2 regions of the Amphibacillus xylanus NBRC 15112 genome follow, and region 2 is predicted to be linked to the other one. Evidence: a T-box and tRNA genes for the amino acid it is inferred to sense, from the RefSeq annotation. Region 2 holds a T-box; the other holds one or more tRNA genes.

Region 1 (12,215 bases), 900 kb from region 2:
CTGTATGACAAGACATCAAATCAAACTTTTAAACAAAGTAAGACCAAAAGTCTTTTTTACTGTGAAGCAATAAAAAGTTCAACTTTAGTTAAGTAAGAAAGAGCGCACGGTGGATGCCTTGGCACTAGGAGCCGACGAAGGACGGGACAAACACCGATATGTCTCGGGGAGCTGTACGTAAGCATTGATCCGGGAATTTCCGAATGGGGGAACCCACTACTCGTAATGGAGTAGTACATTTAACTGAATCCATAGGTTAAATGAGGCAGACCTGGGGAACTGAAACATCTAAGTACCCAGAGGAAGAGAAAGCAAAAGCGATTTCCTGAGTAGCGGCGAGCGAAACGGAATTAGCCCAAACCAGTAAGCTTGCTTACTGGGGTTGTAGGACACATCATTAGGAGTTACAAAGTGACGATTTACACGAAGCGATCTGGAAAGGTCCGCGATACAAGGTAACAGCCCTGTAGTGGAAAGATCATCACCTCCGATGTGTATCCTGAGTACGACGGAACACGTGAAATTCCGTTGGAATCCGGGAGGACCATCTCCCAAGGCTAAATACTCCCTAGTGACCGATAGTGAACCAGTACCGTGAGGGAAAGGTGAAAAGCACCCCGGGAGGGGAGTGAAATAGTACCTGAAACCGTGTGCTTACAAGTAGTCGGAGCCCGTTAATGGGTGACGGCGTACCTTTTGTAGAATGGACCGGCGAGTTACGATTTTCTGCAAGGTTAAACCAGAAAAGGTGAAGCCGCAGCGAAAGCGAGTCTGAAACGGGCGAATATAGTAGAAGGTCGTAGACCCGAAACCGTGTGATCTACCCATGTCCAGGGTGAAGGTCAGGTAACACTGACTGGAGGCCCGAACCCACGTATGTTGAAAAATGCGGGGATGAGGTGTGGGTAGGGGTGAAAAGCCAATCGAACACGGAGATAGCTGGTTCTCTCCGAAATAGCTTTAGGGCTAGCCTCAAGATACGTATCCTGGAGGTAGAGCACTGATTGAACTAGGGGCCCTCATCGGGTTACCGAATTCAGTCAAACTCCGAATGCCAGAGATATAGACTTGGGAGTCAGACTATGGGTGATAAGGTTCATAGTCGAGAGGGAAACAACCCAGACCGTCAGCTAAGGTCCCAAAGTATACGTTAAGTGGAAAAGGATGTGGCGTTGCACAGACAACCAGGATGTTGGCTTAGAAGCAGCCACCATTTAAAGAGTGCGTAATAGCTCACTGGTCGAGTGACGCTGCGCCGAAAATGTACCGGGGCTAAACGTATCACCGAAGCTACGGATTGATCTTCGATCAATGGTAGGAGAGCGTTGTAAGTGCAGAGAAGTCAGACCGAGAGGACTGGTGGAGCGCTTAGAAGTGAGAATGCCGGTATGAGTAGCGAAAAAGAAGTGAGAATCTTCTTCACCGAATGCCTAAGGTTTCCTGAGGAAGGCTCGTCCACTCAGGGTTAGTCAGGACCTAAGCCGAGGCCGAAGGGCGTAGGCGATGGATGACAGGTTGATATTCCTGTACCACCTCGTGACCGTTACGAGCGAAGGGGGGACGCAGGAGGATAAGAAAAGCGTGCTGATGGAAATGCACGCCCAATCAGTGAGTGAGTCAGATAGGCAAATCCGTCTGATATTAATCATGAGCTGTGATGGGGAGGGAAATATAGTACCGAAGTTTCTGATTCCACACTGCCAAGAAAAGCCTCTAGCCAGGACACAGGTGCCTGTACCGCAAACCGACACAGGTAGGCGAGATGAGAATTCTAAGGTGAGCGGGAGAACTCTCGTTAAGGAACTCGGCAAAATGACCCCGTAACTTCGGGAGAAGGGGTGCTTCTTTTAGAAGAAGCCGCAGTGAAAAGGCCCAAGCGACTGTTTAGCAAAAACACAGGTCTCTGCGAAGCCGCAAGGCGAAGTATAGGGGCTGACACCTGCCCGGTGCTGGAAGGTTAAGGGAATGCGTTAGTACCTTTGGTACGAAGCGTTGAACTGAAGCCCCAGTGAACGGCGGCCGTAACTATAACGGTCCTAAGGTAGCGAAATTCCTTGTCGGGTAAGTTCCGACCCGCACGAAAGGTGCAACGACTTGGGCACTGTCTCAACGAGAGACCCGGTGAAATTATACTATGCGTGAAAATGCGCATTACCCGCGACAGGACGGAAAGACCCCGTGGAGCTTTACTGTAGCTTGATATTGAATGTTGATGCCATTTGTACAGGATAGGTGGGAGCCAAAGAAGCGTGAGCGCTAGCTTACGTGGAGGCGCCGGTGGGATACCACCCTGATGGTGTTGACCTTCTAACCCAGGACCGTTATCCGGTTCGGAGACAGTGTCAGGCAGGCAGTTTGACTGGGGCGGTCGCCTCCTAAAGAGTAACGGAGGCGCCCAAAGGTTCCCTCAGAATGGTTGGAAATCATTCATAGAGTGTAAAGGCAGAAGGGAGCTTGACTGCGAGACCTACAAGTCGAGCAGGGACGAAAGTCGGGCTTAGTGATCCGGTGGTTCCGCATGGAAGGGCCATCGCTCAACGGATAAAAGCTACCCCGGGGATAACAGGCTTATCTCCCCCAAGAGTCCACATCGACGGGGAGGTTTGGCACCTCGATGTCGGCTCATCGCATCCTGGGGCTGTAGTCGGTCCCAAGGGTTGGGCTGTTCGCCCATTAAAGCGGTACGCGAGCTGGGTTCAGAACGTCGTGAGACAGTTCGGTCCCTATCCGTCGTGGGCGTTTGGAAGTTTGAGAGGAGCTGTCCTTAGTACGAGAGGACCGGGATGGACATACCGCTGGTGCACCAGTTGTTCCGCCAGGAGCATGGCTGGGTAGCTACGTATGGAAAGGATAAGTGCTGAAAGCATCTAAGCATGAAGCCTCCCTCAAGATGAGACTTCCCATCTTTTAGAGTAAGATCCCTCAGAGACGATGAGGTAGATAGGTTCGAGGTGGAAGCATGGTGACATGTGAAGCTGACGAATACTAATCGATCGAGGACTTAACTAAAACAAAAAGCGAAAGCGACTGTTCAGCATTGAATTTGATGACACTTGTCAGGTGCATTTCTTATCTAGTTTTCAGGATATATTTTCACGAAGTGAATAGAAGAAGAAACTTTTAAAAAAACTTTTAAAAAACACTTGCTTTTATTCGGAAAAGTGAATATAATATATCTTGTCCTTGAAAATAATATGTCTGGTGACAATAGCGAAGAGGTCACACCTGTTCCCATACCGAACACAGAAGTTAAGCTCTTCAGCGCCGATGGTAGTTGGTTTTTGCCTGCGAGAGTAGGACGTCGCCAAGCATACGGAGGATTAGCTCAGCTGGGAGAGCACCTGCCTTACAAGCAGGGGGTCGCAGGTTCGAGCCCTGCATCCTCCACCATATGCCGGCCTAGCTCAATTGGTAGAGCAACTGACTTGTAATCAGTAGGTTGGGGGTTCAAGTCCTCTGGCCGGCACCATTCTAACAACTCATTATAGATGAGCCATTAGCTCAGTCGGTAGAGCATCTGACTTTTAATCAGAGGGTCGAAGGTTCGAATCCTTCATGGCTCACCATCCACACGCGGGTGTGGCGGAACTGGCAGACGCGCTAGACTTAGGATCTAGTGTCTTACGACGTGGGGGTTCAAATCCCTTCACCCGCACCAAAATAATTTAATATATACGCGGAAGTAGTTCAGTGGTAGAACACCACCTTGCCAAGGTGGGGGTCGCGGGTTCGAATCCCGTCTTCCGCTCCAAGGATTTAATCATTTAGTTTGCCAGGTGATTAAAAACATATCCTTGCCGGGGTGGCGGAACTGGCAGACGCACAGGACTTAAAATCCTGCGGTAGGTAACTACCGTACCGGTTCGATTCCGGTCCTCGGCACCATAAGCGCCCGTAGCTCAATTGGATAGAGTGCTTGACTACGGATCAAGAGGTTAGGGGTTCGACTCCTCTCGGGCGCGCCATTTACGGGAAGTAGCTCAGCTTGGTAGAGCACTTGGTTTGGGACCAAGGGGTCGCAGGTTCGAATCCTGTCTTCCCGACCATTTAACACAATAATTTTTAATTGTGGGGCCTTAGCTCAGCTGGGAGAGCGCCTGCCTTGCACGCAGGAGGTCAGCGGTTCGATCCCGCTAGGCTCCACCATTTTTGTTCTTTGAAAACTGAATCCAAACAACGAAAGATGTTAAGAAAAACAAGTAAGAAGAAGCTAGTGCTTCAAAATTGAGTTAATCGTAACTCTATCAATTTTATTGAGAGTTTGATCTTGGCTCAGGATGAACGCTGGCGGCGTGCCTAATACATGCAAGTCGAGCGCGTGAAATTAAACAGATCTCTTCGGAGTGACGTTTAATGGATCGAGCGGCGGATGGGTGAGTAACACGTGGGCAACCTGCCTATAAGACTGGGATAACTTACGGAAACGTGAGCTAATACCGGATAAAACCTTTTGTCTCCTGACAAGAGGATAAAAGATGGCGCAAGCTATCACTTATAGATGGGCCCGCGGCGCATTAGCTAGTTGGTGAGATAAAAGCTCACCAAGGCAACGATGCGTAGCCGACCTGAGAGGGTGATCGGCCACACTGGGACTGAGACACGGCCCAGACTCCTACGGGAGGCAGCAGTAGGGAATCTTCCGCAATGGACGAAAGTCTGACGGAGCAACGCCGCGTGAACGAAGAAGGTCTTCGGATCGTAAAGTTCTGTTGTTAGGGAAGAACACGTACCATTCGAATAGGGTGGTACCTTGACGGTACCTAACGAGAAAGCCCCGGCTAACTACGTGCCAGCAGCCGCGGTAATACGTAGGGGGCAAGCGTTGTCCGGAATTATTGGGCGTAAAGCGCGCGCAGGCGGTTCTTTAAGTCTGATGTGAAATCTTGCGGCTCAACCGCAAGCGGTCATTGGAAACTGGAGAACTTGAGGACAGAAGAGGAGAGTGGAATTCCACGTGTAGCGGTGAAATGCGTAGAGATGTGGAGGAACACCAGTGGCGAAGGCGACTCTCTGGTCTGTAACTGACGCTGAGGCGCGAAAGCGTGGGTAGCGAACAGGATTAGATACCCTGGTAGTCCACGCCGTAAACGATGAGTGCTAGGTGTTAGGGGGTTTCCGCCCCTTAGTGCTGGCGTTAACGCATTAAGCACTCCGCCTGGGGAGTACGGCCGCAAGGCTGAAACTCAAAAGAATTGACGGGGACCCGCACAAGCGGTGGAGCATGTGGTTTAATTCGAAGCAACGCGAAGAACCTTACCAGGTCTTGACATCCCGCTGACCGCTATGGAGACATAGCTTTCCCTTCGGGGACAGCGGTGACAGGTGGTGCATGGTTGTCGTCAGCTCGTGTCGTGAGATGTTGGGTTAAGTCCCGCAACGAGCGCAACCCTTGAACTTAGTTGCCAGCATTCAGTTGGGCACTCTAAGTTGACTGCCGGTGACAAACCGGAGGAAGGTTGGGATGACGTCAAATCATCATGCCCCTTATGACCTGGGCTACACACGTGCTACAATGGATGGTACAAAGGGCTGCGAAACCGCGAGGTGGAGCCAATCCCATAAAACCATTTTCAGTTCGGATTGTAGGCTGCAACTCGCCTACATGAAGCCGGAATCGCTAGTAATCGCGGATCAGAATGCCGCGGTGAATACGTTCCCGGGTCTTGTACACACCGCCCGTCACACCACGAGAGTTAGCAACACCCGAAGTCGGTGAGGTAACGCTTTTAGCGAGCCAGCCGCCGAAGGTGGGGCCAATGATTGGGGTGAAGTCGTAACAAGGTAGCCGTATCGGAAGGTGCGGCTGGATCACCTCCTTTCTAAGGAAAATCAGGAAGTGGAGACGCCTTGCTCATCGACGTACAGATTGGAGAAGGCCTGACGAGATAAAGGAAATACGATGAACGTAAGTGAATCGATATTGACTTATCGTAGGAAGGCATTCGAAATCTGCTAGTCGATAAGGCGTCGGAGCTAGACTGATCTAGGAACAGCCCTACGGGCTGACTTAACAATTCAGTTGTTTGGTTCAGTTTTGAGAGATCAATCTCTCAAAGGATCTTCTGTTAAAATCGTCACATCCGTGGGACTGCGATTACTCGCCCCATCGAAAACATTTGTGACAACACAGAAGTCACCACATCCGTGTGGAATTGTACCTTGAAAACTAGATAAGAATAAACAGTAAGTGAACATTCCTTATTGATGAGGATTGAACACGAGCTGTATGACAAGACATCAAATCAAACTTTTAAACAAAGTAAGACCAAAAGTCTTTTTTACTGTGAAGCAATAAAAAGTTCAACTTTAGTTAAGTAAGAAAGAGCGCACGGTGGATGCCTTGGCACTAGGAGCCGACGAAGGACGGGACAAACACCGATATGTCTCGGGGAGCTGTACGTAAGCATTGATCCGGGAATTTCCGAATGGGGGAACCCACTACTCGTAATGGAGTAGTACATTTAACTGAATCCATAGGTTAAATGAGGCAGACCTGGGGAACTGAAACATCTAAGTACCCAGAGGAAGAGAAAGCAAAAGCGATTTCCTGAGTAGCGGCGAGCGAAACGGAATTAGCCCAAACCAGTAAGCTTGCTTACTGGGGTTGTAGGACACATCATTAGGAGTTACAAAGTGACGATTTACACGAAGCGATCTGGAAAGGTCCGCGATACAAGGTAACAGCCCTGTAGTGGAAAGATCATCACCTCCGATGTGTATCCTGAGTACGACGGAACACGTGAAATTCCGTTGGAATCCGGGAGGACCATCTCCCAAGGCTAAATACTCCCTAGTGACCGATAGTGAACCAGTACCGTGAGGGAAAGGTGAAAAGCACCCCGGGAGGGGAGTGAAATAGTACCTGAAACCGTGTGCTTACAAGTAGTCGGAGCCCGTTAATGGGTGACGGCGTACCTTTTGTAGAATGGACCGGCGAGTTACGATTTTCTGCAAGGTTAAACCAGAAAAGGTGAAGCCGCAGCGAAAGCGAGTCTGAAACGGGCGAATATAGTAGAAGGTCGTAGACCCGAAACCGTGTGATCTACCCATGTCCAGGGTGAAGGTCAGGTAACACTGACTGGAGGCCCGAACCCACGTATGTTGAAAAATGCGGGGATGAGGTGTGGGTAGGGGTGAAAAGCCAATCGAACACGGAGATAGCTGGTTCTCTCCGAAATAGCTTTAGGGCTAGCCTCAAGATACGTATCCTGGAGGTAGAGCACTGATTGAACTAGGGGCCCTCATCGGGTTACCGAATTCAGTCAAACTCCGAATGCCAGAGATATAGACTTGGGAGTCAGACTATGGGTGATAAGGTTCATAGTCGAGAGGGAAACAACCCAGACCGTCAGCTAAGGTCCCAAAGTATACGTTAAGTGGAAAAGGATGTGGCGTTGCACAGACAACCAGGATGTTGGCTTAGAAGCAGCCACCATTTAAAGAGTGCGTAATAGCTCACTGGTCGAGTGACGCTGCGCCGAAAATGTACCGGGGCTAAACGTATCACCGAAGCTACGGATTGATCTTCGATCAATGGTAGGAGAGCGTTGTAAGTGCAGAGAAGTCAGACCGAGAGGACTGGTGGAGCGCTTAGAAGTGAGAATGCCGGTATGAGTAGCGAAAAAGAAGTGAGAATCTTCTTCACCGAATGCCTAAGGTTTCCTGAGGAAGGCTCGTCCACTCAGGGTTAGTCAGGACCTAAGCCGAGGCCGAAGGGCGTAGGCGATGGATGACAGGTTGATATTCCTGTACCACCTCGTGACCGTTACGAGCGAAGGGGGGACGCAGGAGGATAAGAAAAGCGTGCTGATGGAAATGCACGCCCAATCAGTGAGTGAGTCAGATAGGCAAATCCGTCTGATATTAATCATGAGCTGTGATGGGGAGGGAAATATAGTACCGAAGTTTCTGATTCCACACTGCCAAGAAAAGCCTCTAGCCAGGACACAGGTGCCTGTACCGCAAACCGACACAGGTAGGCGAGATGAGAATTCTAAGGTGAGCGGGAGAACTCTCGTTAAGGAACTCGGCAAAATGACCCCGTAACTTCGGGAGAAGGGGTGCTTCTTTTAGAAGAAGCCGCAGTGAAAAGGCCCAAGCGACTGTTTAGCAAAAACACAGGTCTCTGCGAAGCCGCAAGGCGAAGTATAGGGGCTGACACCTGCCCGGTGCTGGAAGGTTAAGGGAATGCGTTAGTACCTTTGGTACGAAGCGTTGAACTGAAGCCCCAGTGAACGGCGGCCGTAACTATAACGGTCCTAAGGTAGCGAAATTCCTTGTCGGGTAAGTTCCGACCCGCACGAAAGGTGCAACGACTTGGGCACTGTCTCAACGAGAGACCCGGTGAAATTATACTATGCGTGAAAATGCGCATTACCCGCGACAGGACGGAAAGACCCCGTGGAGCTTTACTGTAGCTTGATATTGAATGTTGATGCCATTTGTACAGGATAGGTGGGAGCCAAAGAAGCGTGAGCGCTAGCTTACGTGGAGGCGCCGGTGGGATACCACCCTGATGGTGTTGACCTTCTAACCCAGGACCGTTATCCGGTTCGGAGACAGTGTCAGGCAGGCAGTTTGACTGGGGCGGTCGCCTCCTAAAGAGTAACGGAGGCGCCCAAAGGTTCCCTCAGAATGGTTGGAAATCATTCATAGAGTGTAAAGGCAGAAGGGAGCTTGACTGCGAGACCTACAAGTCGAGCAGGGACGAAAGTCGGGCTTAGTGATCCGGTGGTTCCGCATGGAAGGGCCATCGCTCAACGGATAAAAGCTACCCCGGGGATAACAGGCTTATCTCCCCCAAGAGTCCACATCGACGGGGAGGTTTGGCACCTCGATGTCGGCTCATCGCATCCTGGGGCTGTAGTCGGTCCCAAGGGTTGGGCTGTTCGCCCATTAAAGCGGTACGCGAGCTGGGTTCAGAACGTCGTGAGACAGTTCGGTCCCTATCCGTCGTGGGCGTTTGGAAGTTTGAGAGGAGCTGTCCTTAGTACGAGAGGACCGGGATGGACATACCGCTGGTGCACCAGTTGTTCCGCCAGGAGCATGGCTGGGTAGCTACGTATGGAAAGGATAAGTGCTGAAAGCATCTAAGCATGAAGCCTCCCTCAAGATGAGACTTCCCATCTTTTAGAGTAAGATCCCTCAGAGACGATGAGGTAGATAGGTTCGAGGTGGAAGCATGGTGACATGTGAAGCTGACGAATACTAATCGATCGAGGACTTAACTAAAACAAAAAGCGAAAGCGACTGTTCAATAGCGTACGGATAGATAAGACAGACCGTCGCACAGTGTATTTCTGTGCAAAGGGATGGATTAACTATACGCTAGCTATTAGGAGCTTGAGCTAGATTAATTAAAAAGCTGAACCAACCGTTCAGCATTGAATTTGATGACACTTGTCAGGTGCATTTCTTATCTAGTTTTCAGGGTATATAACCTGTAGGTTTAGTGACAATAGCGAAGAGGTCACACCTGTTCCCATACCGAACACAGAAGTTAAGCTCTTCAGCGCCGATGGTAGTTGGGTTTTCCCTGCGAGAGTAGGACGTCGCTAAGCAAGTGAAAAACCTTCAAGATATATAATCTTGAAGGTTTTTTAGTGTTTATAAAAAAGGTATATTGGAAAGATATATAACTGTAAATAACTATATACTATATAATAGTGGTGATCTATGTTATAGTTAATTATTAGCAATATATAATTTATTATGAAAAAAAGTGAGGCTATTTATGAAAAAAATTGCTTGGATTACAGATAGTACGTGTGGTTTATCTCAGGAGTTTATAGAGGCTAACAATATTTATGTTTTGCCAATGATTGTTATTATAGATCATAAATCTTATCGAGAAGATATTGATATTTCAAAAGATGATGTTTATAAATTATTAGAACAGTATGGAGAGGGCGCAAAAACAAGTCAGCCTCCTTATGGTGAATTTATAGAGTTATATAAAAAGTTAAAAAGTGAATATGATTATGGTATTGCTATTCATGCTTCTAGTCAGCTGACAGGAACCTACCAAAGTTCAATGAGTGCTGCGCAGATGGAGGAGTTCCCAGTAGAGGTTATTGATTCGAAAATAGGATCATATGCTTTAGGTAAGATGATTAAACAGGGATTAAAGATGGAGCGAGAAGGAAAGTCTTATGAAGAGATCGTGTCCACACTGAAAACTTATCCAGATAAAGCAGAAATGTATTTGTTGCCGAAAAGTTTAGATCAATTAAAACGTAGTGGTCGAGTAAGTACAACGCAAGCTGTATTTGCAAATTTACTAAAAATAAATTTAGTTTTACAGTTTGAAAACGGTAAAGTTATTGTAGAAGAGAAAATTAGAAGTCATAAGAAAGCCGTACAACATTTATTTAATAAAGTTGGTGACGTATATAGAAGTGGTGCGGTTCAGGAAATTGGTATTATGCATGCCGGTGCAAAAGAAGTAGCGGAGCAATGGAAACTGGAATTCAGTAAATTGTATAAAGACTTAGCAATAAAGATTGAACCGTTAGTACCAGTTGCAGGTATCCACACAGGTCATGGTACAATGGCTATAGCTTGGTTAAGAAAATGAGTTGAGATAATAAATAGATTTCCGTAAAAGGGATCTATTTATTTTTCTTAAAATTAATATTTTTAGTCGTTTAGATAACAGATTGGAGGATGATGATAAGGATGAGTGAAATCTTTAACTCTGATTTTTTTGTTATGAGTATGCGGTTGCTGTTGGCGCTGTTGTTATCTGGAATTATTGGTTTTGAAAGAGAAATTAACAGACATTCAGCAGGATTTCGCACGCATATATTAGTTGGTGTAAGTTCGTGTTTAATGATGTTATTGTCACTATACGGGTTCCAAAAGTATTTCGATGAAGTTCCTGATTTTGTTAGATTCGATCCAGCAAGAATCCCATCATATGTTATTAGTGGTATTGGATTTCTAGGAGCAGGGACAATCATTGTAACGGGTGTGAATGTAAAAGGCTTAACTACTGCTGCATCAATTTGGGCTGTTGCAGGATTAGGCTTAGTTGTCGGTGTTGGTATGATAGAAATTGCAATTTTAACAACTGGAATTATAGTTTTTAGTTTATTTTTCCTTAATAATGTTGAGAAACTAATTAATAAAAAAGAAAACAGAAAGAATCTAGTGTTAACTGTTACGGAAGTTGAACAAATTAATCAAATTTTTTCTCAATTCAATACGTATGATGTAACAGTTAGGAGTATTAACTTTGAAAAGAAGGATCAAGCAAACACAGTTATTATCTTTGATGTTTTAATCGGAAAAAACACAGTGATCAATGATCTTTATCATGCGTTATTAAGTATAGATCAAGTAAAACAGGTCAAAGATATGGAAGTTGTGTAATATTTGCATCTCGTTCAGAAGCAGTATAAAATATAGTTATAGTCAAATATAGTCAAAGTCAAGCGGGAGGAGAAAAGATGCGTAATATTTCTGATGTGATTGAAGCGCATTTAAAGCAGATAATTGATCGTAATAAACATAAAACAGTTGAGATTAAACGTAGTGAAATTGCTGAACAATTTTCTTGTGTTCCTTCTCAGATCAACTATGTTATTAATACAAGATTTACTCCAGAGAAAGGCTACCACGTTGAAAGTAAGCGTGGTGGAGGCGGGTATATAAGAATTCAACGAATGGTTGTTAATAGCAAAAATCGTTTAATTGATGAACTCATTGAATTGGTTACACCAACTGTTGAGCAACGTGTGGCAATCGCTGTTATCGAACGTTTATATGAGCAGGAATATATTTCAGTTAGAGAGGCTAATTTAATGATTAGAGCGATTGACAGAGAGGTTTTAGCATTAAATTTACCTCTTCGAGATGAATTGCGGTCACGAATATTAGTTGCGATGTTAAGAGCGCTAAAACACAATTAAACTGATATGTGTAAGGAGGATCCTAAATTGAAATGTGAAATCTGCCAACAGCAAGAAGCAACTGTCCATTTAACGAACTTTTTAAATGGGCATAAAACAGAAGCACATCTATGTCAACAATGTGCTAAAGAAAAGGGTTACTTTGACGCAGATGAAGATTCATATACAATCCATGATTTGTTAAGTGGCTTATTTAATTTTAATACTAGTCCAACACCAAACACACAATCACATGGGCGAGTTGAACAGCAATTGATATGTCCACAATGTCAGATGACCTATCACCAATTCTCTAAAACAGGT
Region 2 (12,215 bases):
GCTGACATGGAGTCAACTGGTGTAAAAGTTGACGAAAAACAATTAGAAGTGATGCAAAGTGAATTAAAAGCACGATTAAGTGCAATCGAAACAGAGATCCATGAGCAAGCAGGAGTGGCCTTTAATATTAATTCACCGAAACAGTTAAGTGAAATTTTATTTGAAAAGCTTAATCTTCCGGTTATTAAGAAGACTAAAACGGGATATTCAACATCAGCAGACGTATTAGAAAAGCTTGAGGACAAACACCCAATTATCCCTAGTATTTTACTATATCGTCAGCTTGGCAAATTACAATCGACATATATTGAAGGCTTGCTAAAAGTAATTCATGATGATAAAAAAATTCACACACGATTTAATCAGGCGCTAACACAGACTGGCCGCTTAAGTTCCGTAGATCCAAACTTACAGAACATCCCAATTCGATTGGAAGAAGGACGCAAAATTAGAAAAGCGTTTATTCCAAGTGAAAACGATTGGATTATTTTAGCGTTTGACTATTCACAAATTGAATTAAGAGTATTAGCTCATATTGCTAATGACGAGAAGCTAATTGAAGCATTTAAATCAGATCGTGATATCCATACTCAAACTGCGATGGATGTCTTTAATGTTACAGCAGATGAAGTTGATAGCTTAATGCGTAGACAAGCTAAAGCCGTTAACTTTGGCATCGTTTATGGAATTAGTGATTATGGCTTATCACAAAACTTAAAAATCACTCGAAAAGAAGCGCAAGCATTTATCGATCAATACTTTGTTAGCTACCCTGGAGTTAAACAATATATGGATGATATTGTTCATAAAGCAAAACTTGATGGCTATGTGACGACATTGATGAATCGACGACGTTACTTACCTGAGATCACGAGCCGAAACTTTAATCAACGTAGTTTTGCTGAGCGTACCGCAATGAATACGCCAATCCAAGGAAGTGCAGCTGACATTATTAAGAAAGCAATGATCGATTTAGATCATGCATTAAAAGCCGGGAATTTTGAAGCACGCTTATTACTACAAGTTCATGATGAGTTAATTATTGAAGCGCCAAGAGAAGAAGCAGACAAATTGTTAGAGCTAGTACCGAAAGTAATGACTGAAACGGTCACATTAAATGTGCCGCTTAAAGTTGATGCTTCACAAGGCGAATCATGGTACGACGCTAAATAGAAAGGAAATAGTTATGCCAGAATTACCAGAGGTCGAAACAGTTAGACAAACATTATTAAAACTAGTTAAAGATGAAGTGATTACATCAGTTGATGTGTTTTGGCCAAAGATTATTAAAAAACCAGATGATGTATCAATCTTTAAACAGTTACTAATCGGTCAATCAATCAAGGATATTAACCGAAAAGGGAAATTTCTAATTTTTGAACTAGATCACTATTCATTAGTATCTCATCTACGTATGGAAGGAAAGTATGGTATTTATCCTAAAGAAGCAATTAAGGACAAGCATACACATGTGATCTTTAATTTTGAGAGTGGAAGATCACTACATTATCATGACGTTAGAAAGTTTGGGACGATGCACCTTTTTAACAAGGGCGAGGCTCACCTTGAACTGCCACTTGCGAAGGTTGGTCCAGATCCTTTTGAACCCGGGTATTTATTTGAAGATATTTATCCAAAAATCAAAAAAAGCTCACGAGCGATTAAAAATATTTTACTCGATCAAACAATTATTTCAGGGTTGGGCAATATTTATGTTGATGAGACATTATTTAGAGCAAAAATCCATCCACTACGTCAAGGTACATCATTATCTGAAACAGAAGTTCAATTCATTTTAAAAGAAGCAAAAGATACACTAAGAGAGGCTGTCAAGCAAGGTGGAACAACGATCAGAAGTTATACAAATAGTTTAGGTGAGATCGGGTTATTCCAACAAGAGTTATACGTCTACGGTCAGACAGGTGAGCCATGTAAGACTTGTGGTTCAGAAATCGAGAAATTTAAAGTCTCAAACCGTGGTACCCATATTTGTCCTAGCTGTCAACTCATTTCTTAGTCAATCAAGACTCACACCTTTTTTCATCCACCCATATACTATTTCGAGTTAAGTTATTGTACTTAAGACTTGAAGGAGTTGTGGGTGGAGATGATTGAAATATTCTCCTTATTATTTTTAGGAATCGCAGTTAGTATCGATTGTTTTATGGTTGCTTTTAGCTATGGATTAAAAAAGATGACTCTATCTAAACCGATGATACTCGTTATCGGTATTTGTTCAGGATTAGCTTTTGGAATAGCGATGCTTGCTGGTCAATTATTATCATTATTGATAAATGAAACATTGATTACATTTATCGGTGCCATATTATTGATCGGTTTAGGTATATATAATCTCGTCTCATTTGATCAACCGAAACAAACAGTTGAAAAACAGTATAATATTGAACTTAAACGGTTAGGAATTGTAATAAGTATTTTGAAAAAACCAGTCTTAGCTGACCTTGATCAGTCTGGAGATATTACTGGTTTAGAAGTTGTTTGGTTAGCAATGGCGTTATCAATAGATGCAAGTGCTGCAGGACTAGGTGCTTCACTTGTAGGAATCGATTTAACCGCAATCATTTTTATTATTTTTATGACGGCAACATTTTTAGCTATTGGACTATACATTGGAAGAAAGTTTGCCAAAGAAGAATTAGCTCCATGGGTTCGCTATATTCCTGGTATTTTACTAATTATCATTGGAATAAGTCGTTTTTGGATTGGCTAAGAATAAATTTACCGTAATTATATTTATGTAGGTGATAAAATGACAAAGGTTCTTGGTTTAACTGGAAGTATTGCGACTGGCAAAAGTACTGTTGCTCAACTTTTTATCCGTGAAAATATTCCGATTATTGATGCTGATCAGATTTCACATCAAGTAATCGAACCAAATCAGCGCGCATATCAACAAGTATTGCGTGCATTTGGCGATGATATTTTATCAAGTGATCAAAAAATTAATCGCAAGAAATTAGCCGAATTAATTTTTAACGATAAAGCAAAACGTGACTTACTTAATCAAATTGTTCATCCAATTATAATTGATCAATTAATCGAGGAAAGGGATCGATTGATTAGTGAAGGACATGCGCTCGTTGTACTTGATATTCCTTTATTGTACGAGCTTAACTTAACTAATTTAGTCGATAAAGTTATTGTCGTTTACACGACACGAATGACACAACTTGACCGATTAATGAATCGAGATCAATTGACCAAATTAGAAGCAGAACAAAGAATTAATTCACAGATTTCAATAGAAGAGAAGAAGCAAAAAGCAGATTATGTGATTGATAATAATGGCACCAAAGAAGTGACAGCTGAACAATTTGAACAGCTTTTAAATAGTCTCAAAACAGATTAAATCTTACTAAGTATTAAGATGTAACCGGTTTTACTAAAAATATCGTATTTATCATGAATTGATGCTATAATTAGAACTAGACTATTATACTTATACTCGGTAAATACTTGTTTTACAAATTATTATATTAATGGGGTGTCATACATGGGATTTAAGGAAACACTGAATAAATATTTTAATAATCATTCAGAATCTAGAGATAATCATTGGGACAAGAATTTAAGAACGAAATACTATCGAACAACAAAAGATAAAGCATTTGATACAGTACTTCGCTATTTTAGACAACTTCCAAATTGCGAAATTAACTCAGAATCAGAAAAACATGGTGAAATTAGTATTAACTATAAAGGCAAGCGACGTGCCTTTATTATTGTTACCATCATTATGGTCAAGCCGTATAGAACTGCAGTAGACTTTTCAATTACGACAGAAGGCGGCCTATTTGACTTAGGGTTTAGTCATAATTTAATCCCTAAACTATATAAAGCTTTATCAAAAGAATTACAAGAACTAGATCAACAAGAACAAATCTATTAATTAAAGGTGGGAATGAAAGAATATGCGCTGTCCAACCTGTCAAAATAAGAATACCCGTGTTTTAGATTCTCGTCCAATTGAAGAAGGGGACGCGATTCGAAGACGTCGTGAATGTGAAGAGTGTAGCTATCGATTTACAACTTTTGAACGCATTGAAGAAATGCCATTAATCGTCGTGAAGAAAGAAGGCGTTAGAGAGGCGTTTAGTCGTGAGAAGTTAATTCGAGGCTTAATTAAAGCTTGTGAGAAAAGACCAGTATCTCATGAACAATTAAAACAACTGGCTATAGATGTCGAGAGAGAATTACGTAGTAGAGGCTCTGCTGAGGTAGAAAGTAAAGATGTCGGAGAGCTTGTAATGGATCATTTGGCTCAAATTGACGAAGTTGCTTATGTTCGTTTTGCATCTGTCTATCGCCAATTTAAAGACATTAATGTCTTTTTAGATGAACTAAAAGAAATTATGAATTATTCGAATAAAAAAGATAAATGAGCCATATAGGCTCTTTTTTCTTTGTGCTATAATAGAGTCAACATTAATAAAGGAGGCATACCATGCACCAATCAATTGGGAAAATACTCCCCTCTGATCATTTCACAATTATTAACCAGTGTTCAATTACAGATGATCACTATCAAGCACTCTATCAATTGTATCAACCGATTATTGGTGTGGATGCAACGGCGCTTTACGTTACTTTATATCATCTTATTCAAGCGAATCAAAAGCATAGCCACCATCATTTAATGCAACTACTAGATCGACCATTGACAGTCATCTATCAAGCTCGGTTAAAATGTGAGGCAATTGGCTTGATTCATACATATAAACATGAACTGGAGCACGGTTCGATTTATCACTATCAATTAAATGAACCACTTAAAGTTAAACAATTTTTAAAGCATGATTTATTAACGCAATTATTACGTCATCAAATTGGCCGAATTAAATATCAGGCAATTAAAGAATCTGTTAGTTCAATTTTTGAAGTTCAAGATAAAAATCAGCTAGGCAAAAACGTAACAGCTCAATTCTCTGATGTGTTTAAATATGACGGTGCAGCACAATCATTTGTAAAAATTAATCAAGAAGAAGAAACACAAGCAGAGCCTAATGTTCAGCATCATAACATTGACTGGAAGTGGCTAGAGAAGAGCCTAGCTGATCGAATGTTACCAGTAGAAAGAATTTTAACTGATGACAATATTAAATTAATAGAGCAAATGGGCGGGCTTTATCAGTTATCGACAACGCAACTCGATAAAGCAATCCAATGGGCGCTTACGAGTCAGCATGATTTAAATCGTGAAGAATTTAAGAATGCCTGTCTCGATTTAGTTGAAACATTGCCTGCACAACAAGTGAATATCGTTAATCAGAGAGAACGAATTAAGACGACTGATCAAGAACCGAAGAAATCAAAAAGAGATTTATTTGTTGAACGAATGGAGACAATTAGTCCAAAAGAATTGTTAGAAGATTTATCCAGTGGTCGTCAAGCATCTCAACAAGATCTAAAAATGATTGCTAATATTATGGATGCACAAGGACTTGAGCCGGGCGTTATGAATGTTTTGATTCATTACGTAATGCTTAAAACAGATATGAAATTAACTCGTTCCTATTTAGAGAAAATCGCAAGTCATTGGTCACGGAAAAATGTTAAAACAGTCCAACAAGCGATGACTTTAGCAAAATCAGAAAATAATAAATACCAACAATGGGATCAGAAAAAACAAACAAACTATGGTCAAAGACGAAAGAGTCAAGAAGTCGTGCCTGAATGGTTTAAGAATCGTAAGAAAAAAGAAGATAGTCAACCAGCCGAAGTTACAGCAGATATTGATCAAATTTTACAATCTTTCAAAAATAAAAACTAAACTGAGTAGAGGTGAATAAGCCGTGGAATCCATACAAGCATCTTTAAAGAAGTGGATGAAGGACAATGCGTCATTTCAAGACGTTTATCAAAAAATGCGTACTGATATAATCAATGATCCAGAAATTCAGCAAATCCTGCAAGCTAATCCTCAATTGGATCAGGAATCAATTGATCGACAATTAATTAAACTGTACGAATATCAATCACAAAATAAGGATTGTACTAATTGTCCGGAAAATGGATGTTCAAACAATATTTTACCAGGCTACAAACCACGATTAGAAGTGGACGGGAAGCATATCCATGTTAGCTATGAAAAATGTAAATATACGATAATTAGAGAAGCACAGCAAGAGAGAGCATCACTTATCAAAAGCTTATATATGCCTAAAGATATTCTCCACGCCTCAATTGCAAACATTCACGGTAATGATTCAGCAAGACACCGAGCAATTGTTGAGATATCAAGGTTTTTAAATGAAGCTGGTGAGAAGCTTCCTCAAAAAGGGCTGTATTTCTACGGTCCCTTCGGCGTTGGAAAAACATACTTCCTCGGCGCCATTGCAAATGAATTAGCGGATCGTGGGATTGAATCGATGTTAATTTACATGCCTGAATTTGTCCGAGAAATTAAATCATCGATTAAAGATGATTCAATTAGTGAAAAGATTGATCAATTCAAAAAGGTATCAGTTTTGATGTTAGATGATATTGGTGCAGAGTCAATTTCTGCTTGGTTTAGAGATGAAGTATTAGGCTCAATTTTACAATATCGCATGATGGAAGGATTACCAACATTCTTCAGTTCAAATTATTCACTCAGCCAACTCGAAAAACATCTTTCAACAACTACAAGAGGTGACATTGAACAGGTTAAAGCAGGAAGAATTATTGAACGGATTCATCAATTAAGTATTCCTGTTGAAATTAATGGTGAAAGTCAACGATAAGCTTAGATTTTATTTAGTTAATAGGTGGGGGATTCGTTAATCTCGTCCACCTATTTTAATATCAACCGATATTTAATCATTTTTTTAAAATAACATCCATACAATATAACAGTGTTAGAAGAGATGGATGTGATTAAATGGTGAAAATTAAATTTGATCATGAACTTGACCTAACGATGTTTAAAGACAAGCTGATTAAAGAGCAGCGAATGTGGCGAGTACTAGATGATCAAAAGTTAGAAATTCTTGATCAGGATCATGATAAAACGAGTCAGATGTTAACCCAAATGTTTTATTCTGTTGATCTAAAACCGATGCTTATCGAGATTTTGATCAATCAATATTTTTATTATGATTTTGATGAAATGAATGCAATTTTATCCTTTGCAGCACAAATGCTCTTAACTGACCAATATCGAGATGTAACTTTCTTATCAGACTTAAGAGCAACAATGCAACAGTACTTTACTGTTGATCCAGATCAATCATTCTTCTACTATGATAAACAAAAGCATATATTTTTTGAGCAAGCAGGTTGGTTGTTAGAGGAAGTCGTAGCACGGTCGATTGATGAAAAGAAACAAGAAGAACGTTACCAAGTATTTTTAGAATCGCTTAGGGAGTACGTGAGGGCACGAGATAAGGGACCACTTTGTTTTGTTAAGTGGAGAAATGGTGAAGGAGATATTTATCATGAAAATGGGCATTATTACACAAAAGAAGAACTAAATCGAAAAGTATTAGAAACACCCATTCATATCTACCAATTTGCTCAAAACGAACAGAAGCTCAGTCCTTTTCTGGCACTTAATCCAAGACAAATATTAGTTTATCCAGACAATGAAACGGATCCTGTACTTATATCACTTCAAAACATATTTGATGAACGTCTAGTCATGATTCACAATCACACATTTCCGTTTGAAAATCAAACTTAATAGTTTGACTTGATTTTTCATAATTAAACCTTTATAATCTAAAGCATAATTTGATAACGATAAGTTATGATAAGGACATGATTATTAGTCTGATGTTCAAAAGAGAGGGAAGTCGTGCTGAAATCTTCCTGTTCAATCTACTAATAGTTACCACCTTTGAACTCCATTTTTGAACATAATAGTAGAAAATGGCGTCACTCTACGTTACAGAGCCTATGAGCCAAACAATGGTATGACTTTGTTTGGGAACGAGGGTGGAACCACGAGTTAATGCTTGTCCCTTTGCGTATGACGCAGAGAGATAGGCTTTTTTTATTGCACAGATTTTTATAAATAAAGGAGCGTACACAGAATGGAAAATCAAATTTTAATTACATTTCCTGACGGAGCACAAAAGGCGTTTCCAAAAGGAACAACAGGAGAAGACATTGCACAATCAATTTCTCCAGGTTTAAGAAAGCAAGCTTTAGCAGTAACACTGGACCAAGTGTATTACGATTTAAAAACACCACTACCAGGAGATGGTGAAATCGCGATTATTACAAATAAACAACCTGAGGGCTTAGAAATCATGCGTCACTCAGCAGCCCACGTAATGGCACAAGCGATTAAACGCTTGTATGGCCATGATGTCAAACTTGGTGTAGGTCCAACAATTGAGGATGGTTTTTATTATGATTTTGATTTAGACCAATCATTAACACCAGAAGATTTACCTAAGATTGAAAAAGAAATGCAACGTATTATTGATGAAAATCTTGAAATTAGACGAGTTGAAGTGAGCCGTGCTGAAGCGGAGAGACTTTATCGTGATGAAGGCGATAACTTAAAGCTAGAACTACTTGAAGCTATTCCAGAAGATGAGACAGTAACGATTTATGAGCAAGGTGAATTTTTCGACCTTTGCCGTGGTGTACACGTCCCATCAACGAGCAAAATCAAAGTATTTAAGCTATTGAGTATTTCAGGTGCGTACTGGCGTGGAGATAGTAATAACAAAATGCTTCAGCGTATTTATGGAACAGTCTTTAATAAACAGGCTGATTTAGATGAATACTTGCGCTTACGTGAAGAGGCTAAAGAGCGTGACCATCGTAAATTAGGTAAAGAATTAGGTCTATTTACTGTATCACAAAAAGTAGGTCAAGGATTACCAATTTGGTTACCAAAAGGAGCTACAATTCGCCGTATTATTGAGCGCTATATCGTTGATATTGAAGAAAAACTAGGCTATGATCACGTTTATACACCTGTTTTAGGTAGTGTAGAGCTATATAAAACAAGTGGACACTGGGATCACTATAAAGATGATATGTTCCCAACATTAGAAATGGATAACGAAGATCTTGTGCTTCGTCCAATGAACTGTCCACACCATATGATGGTATACAAAAATCAACTGTACAGCTACCGTCATTTACCAGTTAGAATTGCTGAACTTGGTATGATGCACCGTCATGAAATGTCAGGTGCACTTGCAGGTTTACAACGTGTACGTGCGATGACTTTAAATGATGCACATATTTTTGCTAGACCAGATCAGTTGAAAGAAGAATTTATTCGAGTTGTAGAGCTTGTTCAAAATGTTTATCGTGACTTTGGCATTGAAGACTTCTACTTCCGTTTATCATATCGTGACCCAGAAGATAAAGAGAAATATATCGATAATGATGAAATGTGGGAAATGGCACAAGCAACATTAAAAGAGACAATGGAAGAAATGAATTTGGAGTATGTTGAAGCTGTAGGAGAAGCGGCATTCTATGGTCCGAAGCTTGATGTACAAGTAAAAACTGCGCTAGGTAAAGATGAAACATTATCAACAGTTCAACTAGACTACCAGGCTGCAGAACGCTTTGACTTATCATATATTGGTGAGGATGGTCAAGAACACAGACCAGTTGTTATTCACCGTGGAATTGTAGGAACGATGGAACGTTTCGTTGCTTTCTTAATTGAAGAGTATAAGGGAGCTTTCCCAACATGGTTAGCACCTGTTCAAGCACGCATTATTCCTGTTTCCAATGAAGCCCATGCTGACTATGCGAAGAAGGTTGAAGATGCACTTCGCATGGCGGGGATGCGTGTTGAGGTTGACTTACGTGATGAAAAGATGGGTTACAAAATTCGCGAAGCGCAAACTGAGAAATTACCATTCGCTTTAGTTGTTGGTGATAATGAGGTAGAAGCTGGTGCTGTTAATGTTCGTCGCTATGGTAAGAAAAAATCAGAAACCTTAAGCCTTGATGCTTTTATCGCAATGGTTAAAGAAGAAATTGAAACAAAATCAAGAAATAATTAAATTTAAGTGGAACTGCCCTTGATTAAGGGCGGTTCTATTTTGTTTGTTTGTTGTCCCTCTGTTTTACGTATGTTATACTATAACTAATTGGGAGTGGAGGGAATTTGATGAAAAACACTAAAGTCATTTGTGAAAAGTGTAATGGTGTTGTAGAATCAGGTGAAGACCTTGTGACAACGACGCTATTTTTACCAGTTGTCGCTTACCATGAAGATTGTTTTGTCGATCACTTAAAAGGTAGTCGAGGCTTTATCCTATCAGGTGTTCCAATTAACGGACTTTATTCAAATATTACTACTATATTGTGTGTTATCCTTGCTATTATCAGTCTTGTGTTTTTTGAAAGTATGGCGATTCTGTTTTTTGCAAGTTTAATTCCAATTGCCTATCGTCTATACTCTTATTTTATTTATGAACGTCCTTTAAAAAACCTTGACAATCATTAAATAGAGTGTTAAGATAATCTAGTGTGAAATTTAAATATGATCAATTGACAAGTAGAGGCACCCGCTTCTCGCCTGTTCGACACATCAAGTAGTTGCCAGGTTATTTAACAGTCGTTATTCTGATTAAACAGGATAAGTGTGGGTGCATTGGTACCGACACTTTTTTTATTTGATTTTATTCAAATAAGAGAGGATAGCATGTTTCGACATGAAACAAACCGTGACGTAAATATGCTTATTTTATCAGAGAATCACACTTAAATGGTCGGATGACTACACTTTAAATTTTTGTCAATCATCACACGTTTTAAATATTCTCGGAGGTGAATGGCTATTAGCAAAGAAATGAACGTTAATGAGGGGATTCGTGCACGTGAAGTTCGTTTAATTGATTCAAATGGGGATCAACTAGGTGTTAAATCTCGTCAAGAGGCTTTAGAGATTGCTGCAACTCGTAACTTAGATCTTGTATTAGTTGCACCAAACGCTAAGCCACCTGTATGTCGCATCATGGACTACGGAAAATATCGCTTTGAACAACAGAAGAAAGATAGAGAAGCACGCAAGAAGCAAAAAGTTATTAACATTAAAGAAGTTCGTTTAAGTCCTGGTATTGAAGATCATGACTTTAATACAAAACTTCGTAATGCACGCAAGTTCTTGGAAAAGGGAGATAAAGTTAAAGTATCAATCCGATTCAGAGGACGAGCAATCACGCACAAAGATCTTGGACGTGATGTGCTAGAGCGTATGGCTGAAGCATGTAATGACATTTCAACTGTTGAACAAAAGCCGAAAATGGAAGGTCGCAGCATGTTCTTAATGCTTGCACCAACAAATGATAAATAAGTTTTATTTTGATGTTTTTAAGGAGGAACAACTATGCCAAAAATGAAAACACACAAGGGCACACAAAAACGTTTTAAAAGAACAGCTTCTGGAAAGCTAAAACGTGCTCAAGGTTATACAAGTCACTTGTTTGCAAATAAATCACAAAAACAAAAAAGAAAACTACGTAAAAATGCGCTCGTTTCTAAAGGCGATCAAAAGCGCATTGATCAAATGTTACCAAGATAATACTGAAGATTGGTTTTTGGTTATATATAGGAGGGAATTATTATGGCACGTGTTAAAGGTGGAACAGTTACACGCAAGCGTCGTAAACGTATATTAAAATTAGCTAAAGGTTACTATGGTTCAAAACATAGTCTATTTAAAGTAGCAAAACAACAAGTATGGAAATCAGGTCAATACGCATATCGTGACCGTAAGCAGAGAAAACGCGACTTCCGTAAATTATGGATCGCACGTATTAATGCTGCTGCACGTCTAAACGATATTTCATATAGCCGTCTAATGCACGGTTTGAAATTAGCAGGTATTGAAGTAAACCGTAAGATGCTTGCAGAACTAGCTGTTTCTGATGCAGCTGCATTCACACAATTAACGGAGCAAGCTAAAGCAGCATTAAATAAATAATAAACTTAAGAGTTGTTTTCTTATCTAAGAGACAACTCTTTTATTTTTATAAAAAAATGATCGTAAAAATGAGGATTGAAATGAAAAAAATATATATGTTGCTTATCATCATCAATCTATGCAGTTTAATCATTATGAAGGTGGATAAGTCACGGGCGAGAAATAATCAGTGGCGCATCCCTGAAATGAACATATGGCTCATTAGCTTACTCGGAGGTTCAGTTGGTACATATATTGGAATGAAGCTTTTTCGTCATAAAACAAAACACTTATCATTTAAAATAGGCATTCCGTTATTGATTTTAAT

The links. A T-box is a leader RNA that pairs with one kind of tRNA and senses whether it is charged. The one in region 2 lies ahead of thrS (threonine--tRNA ligase), so its partner is inferred to be a tRNA-Thr.
Region 1: it encodes a tRNA-Thr, which carries the amino acid that the T-box ahead of thrS (threonine--tRNA ligase) is inferred to sense. The anticodon was not compared.

What each region holds. Positions count from the first base shown of each region.
Region 1 is NC_018704.1:95,615-107,829, forward strand. It holds rRNA gene AXY_RS00470 (23S ribosomal RNA) at 87-3,009, shown strand; rRNA gene rrf (5S ribosomal RNA) at 3,198-3,310, shown strand; tRNA gene AXY_RS00480 (tRNA-Val) at 3,315-3,390, shown strand; tRNA gene AXY_RS00485 (tRNA-Thr) at 3,394-3,469, shown strand; tRNA gene AXY_RS00490 (tRNA-Lys) at 3,491-3,566, shown strand; tRNA gene AXY_RS00495 (tRNA-Leu) at 3,574-3,658, shown strand; tRNA gene AXY_RS00500 (tRNA-Gly) at 3,677-3,751, shown strand; tRNA gene AXY_RS00505 (tRNA-Leu) at 3,797-3,885, shown strand; tRNA gene AXY_RS00510 (tRNA-Arg) at 3,889-3,965, shown strand; tRNA gene AXY_RS00515 (tRNA-Pro) at 3,970-4,046, shown strand; tRNA gene AXY_RS00520 (tRNA-Ala) at 4,071-4,146, shown strand; rRNA gene AXY_RS00525 (16S ribosomal RNA) at 4,250-5,819, shown strand; rRNA gene AXY_RS00530 (23S ribosomal RNA) at 6,309-9,231, shown strand; rRNA gene rrf (5S ribosomal RNA) at 9,448-9,560, shown strand; gene AXY_RS00540 (DegV family protein) at 9,734-10,576, shown strand; gene AXY_RS00545 (MgtC/SapB family protein) at 10,678-11,373, shown strand; gene AXY_RS00550 (CtsR family transcriptional regulator) at 11,451-11,912, shown strand; gene AXY_RS00555 (UvrB/UvrC motif-containing protein) at 11,940-12,215, shown strand, end outside.
Region 2 is NC_018704.1:992,564-1,004,778, forward strand. It holds gene polA (DNA polymerase I) at 1-1,173, shown strand, start outside; gene mutM (DNA-formamidopyrimidine glycosylase) at 1,187-2,017, shown strand; gene ytaF (sporulation membrane protein YtaF) at 2,108-2,731, shown strand; gene coaE (dephospho-CoA kinase) at 2,771-3,370, shown strand; gene AXY_RS04885 (hypothetical protein) at 3,515-3,910, shown strand; gene nrdR (transcriptional regulator NrdR) at 3,933-4,403, shown strand; gene AXY_RS04895 (replication initiation and membrane attachment family protein) at 4,466-5,791, shown strand; gene dnaI (primosomal protein DnaI) at 5,814-6,743, shown strand; gene ytxC (sporulation protein YtxC) at 6,881-7,681, shown strand; T-box leader at 7,739-7,966, shown strand; gene thrS (threonine--tRNA ligase) at 8,034-9,983, shown strand; gene AXY_RS12255 (hypothetical protein) at 10,091-10,429, shown strand; ribosomal protein L20 leader region at 10,473-10,601, shown strand; gene infC (translation initiation factor IF-3) at 10,775-11,278, shown strand; gene rpmI (50S ribosomal protein L35) at 11,312-11,506, shown strand; gene rplT (50S ribosomal protein L20) at 11,549-11,908, shown strand; gene AXY_RS04935 (DUF1294 domain-containing protein) at 11,989-12,215, shown strand, end outside.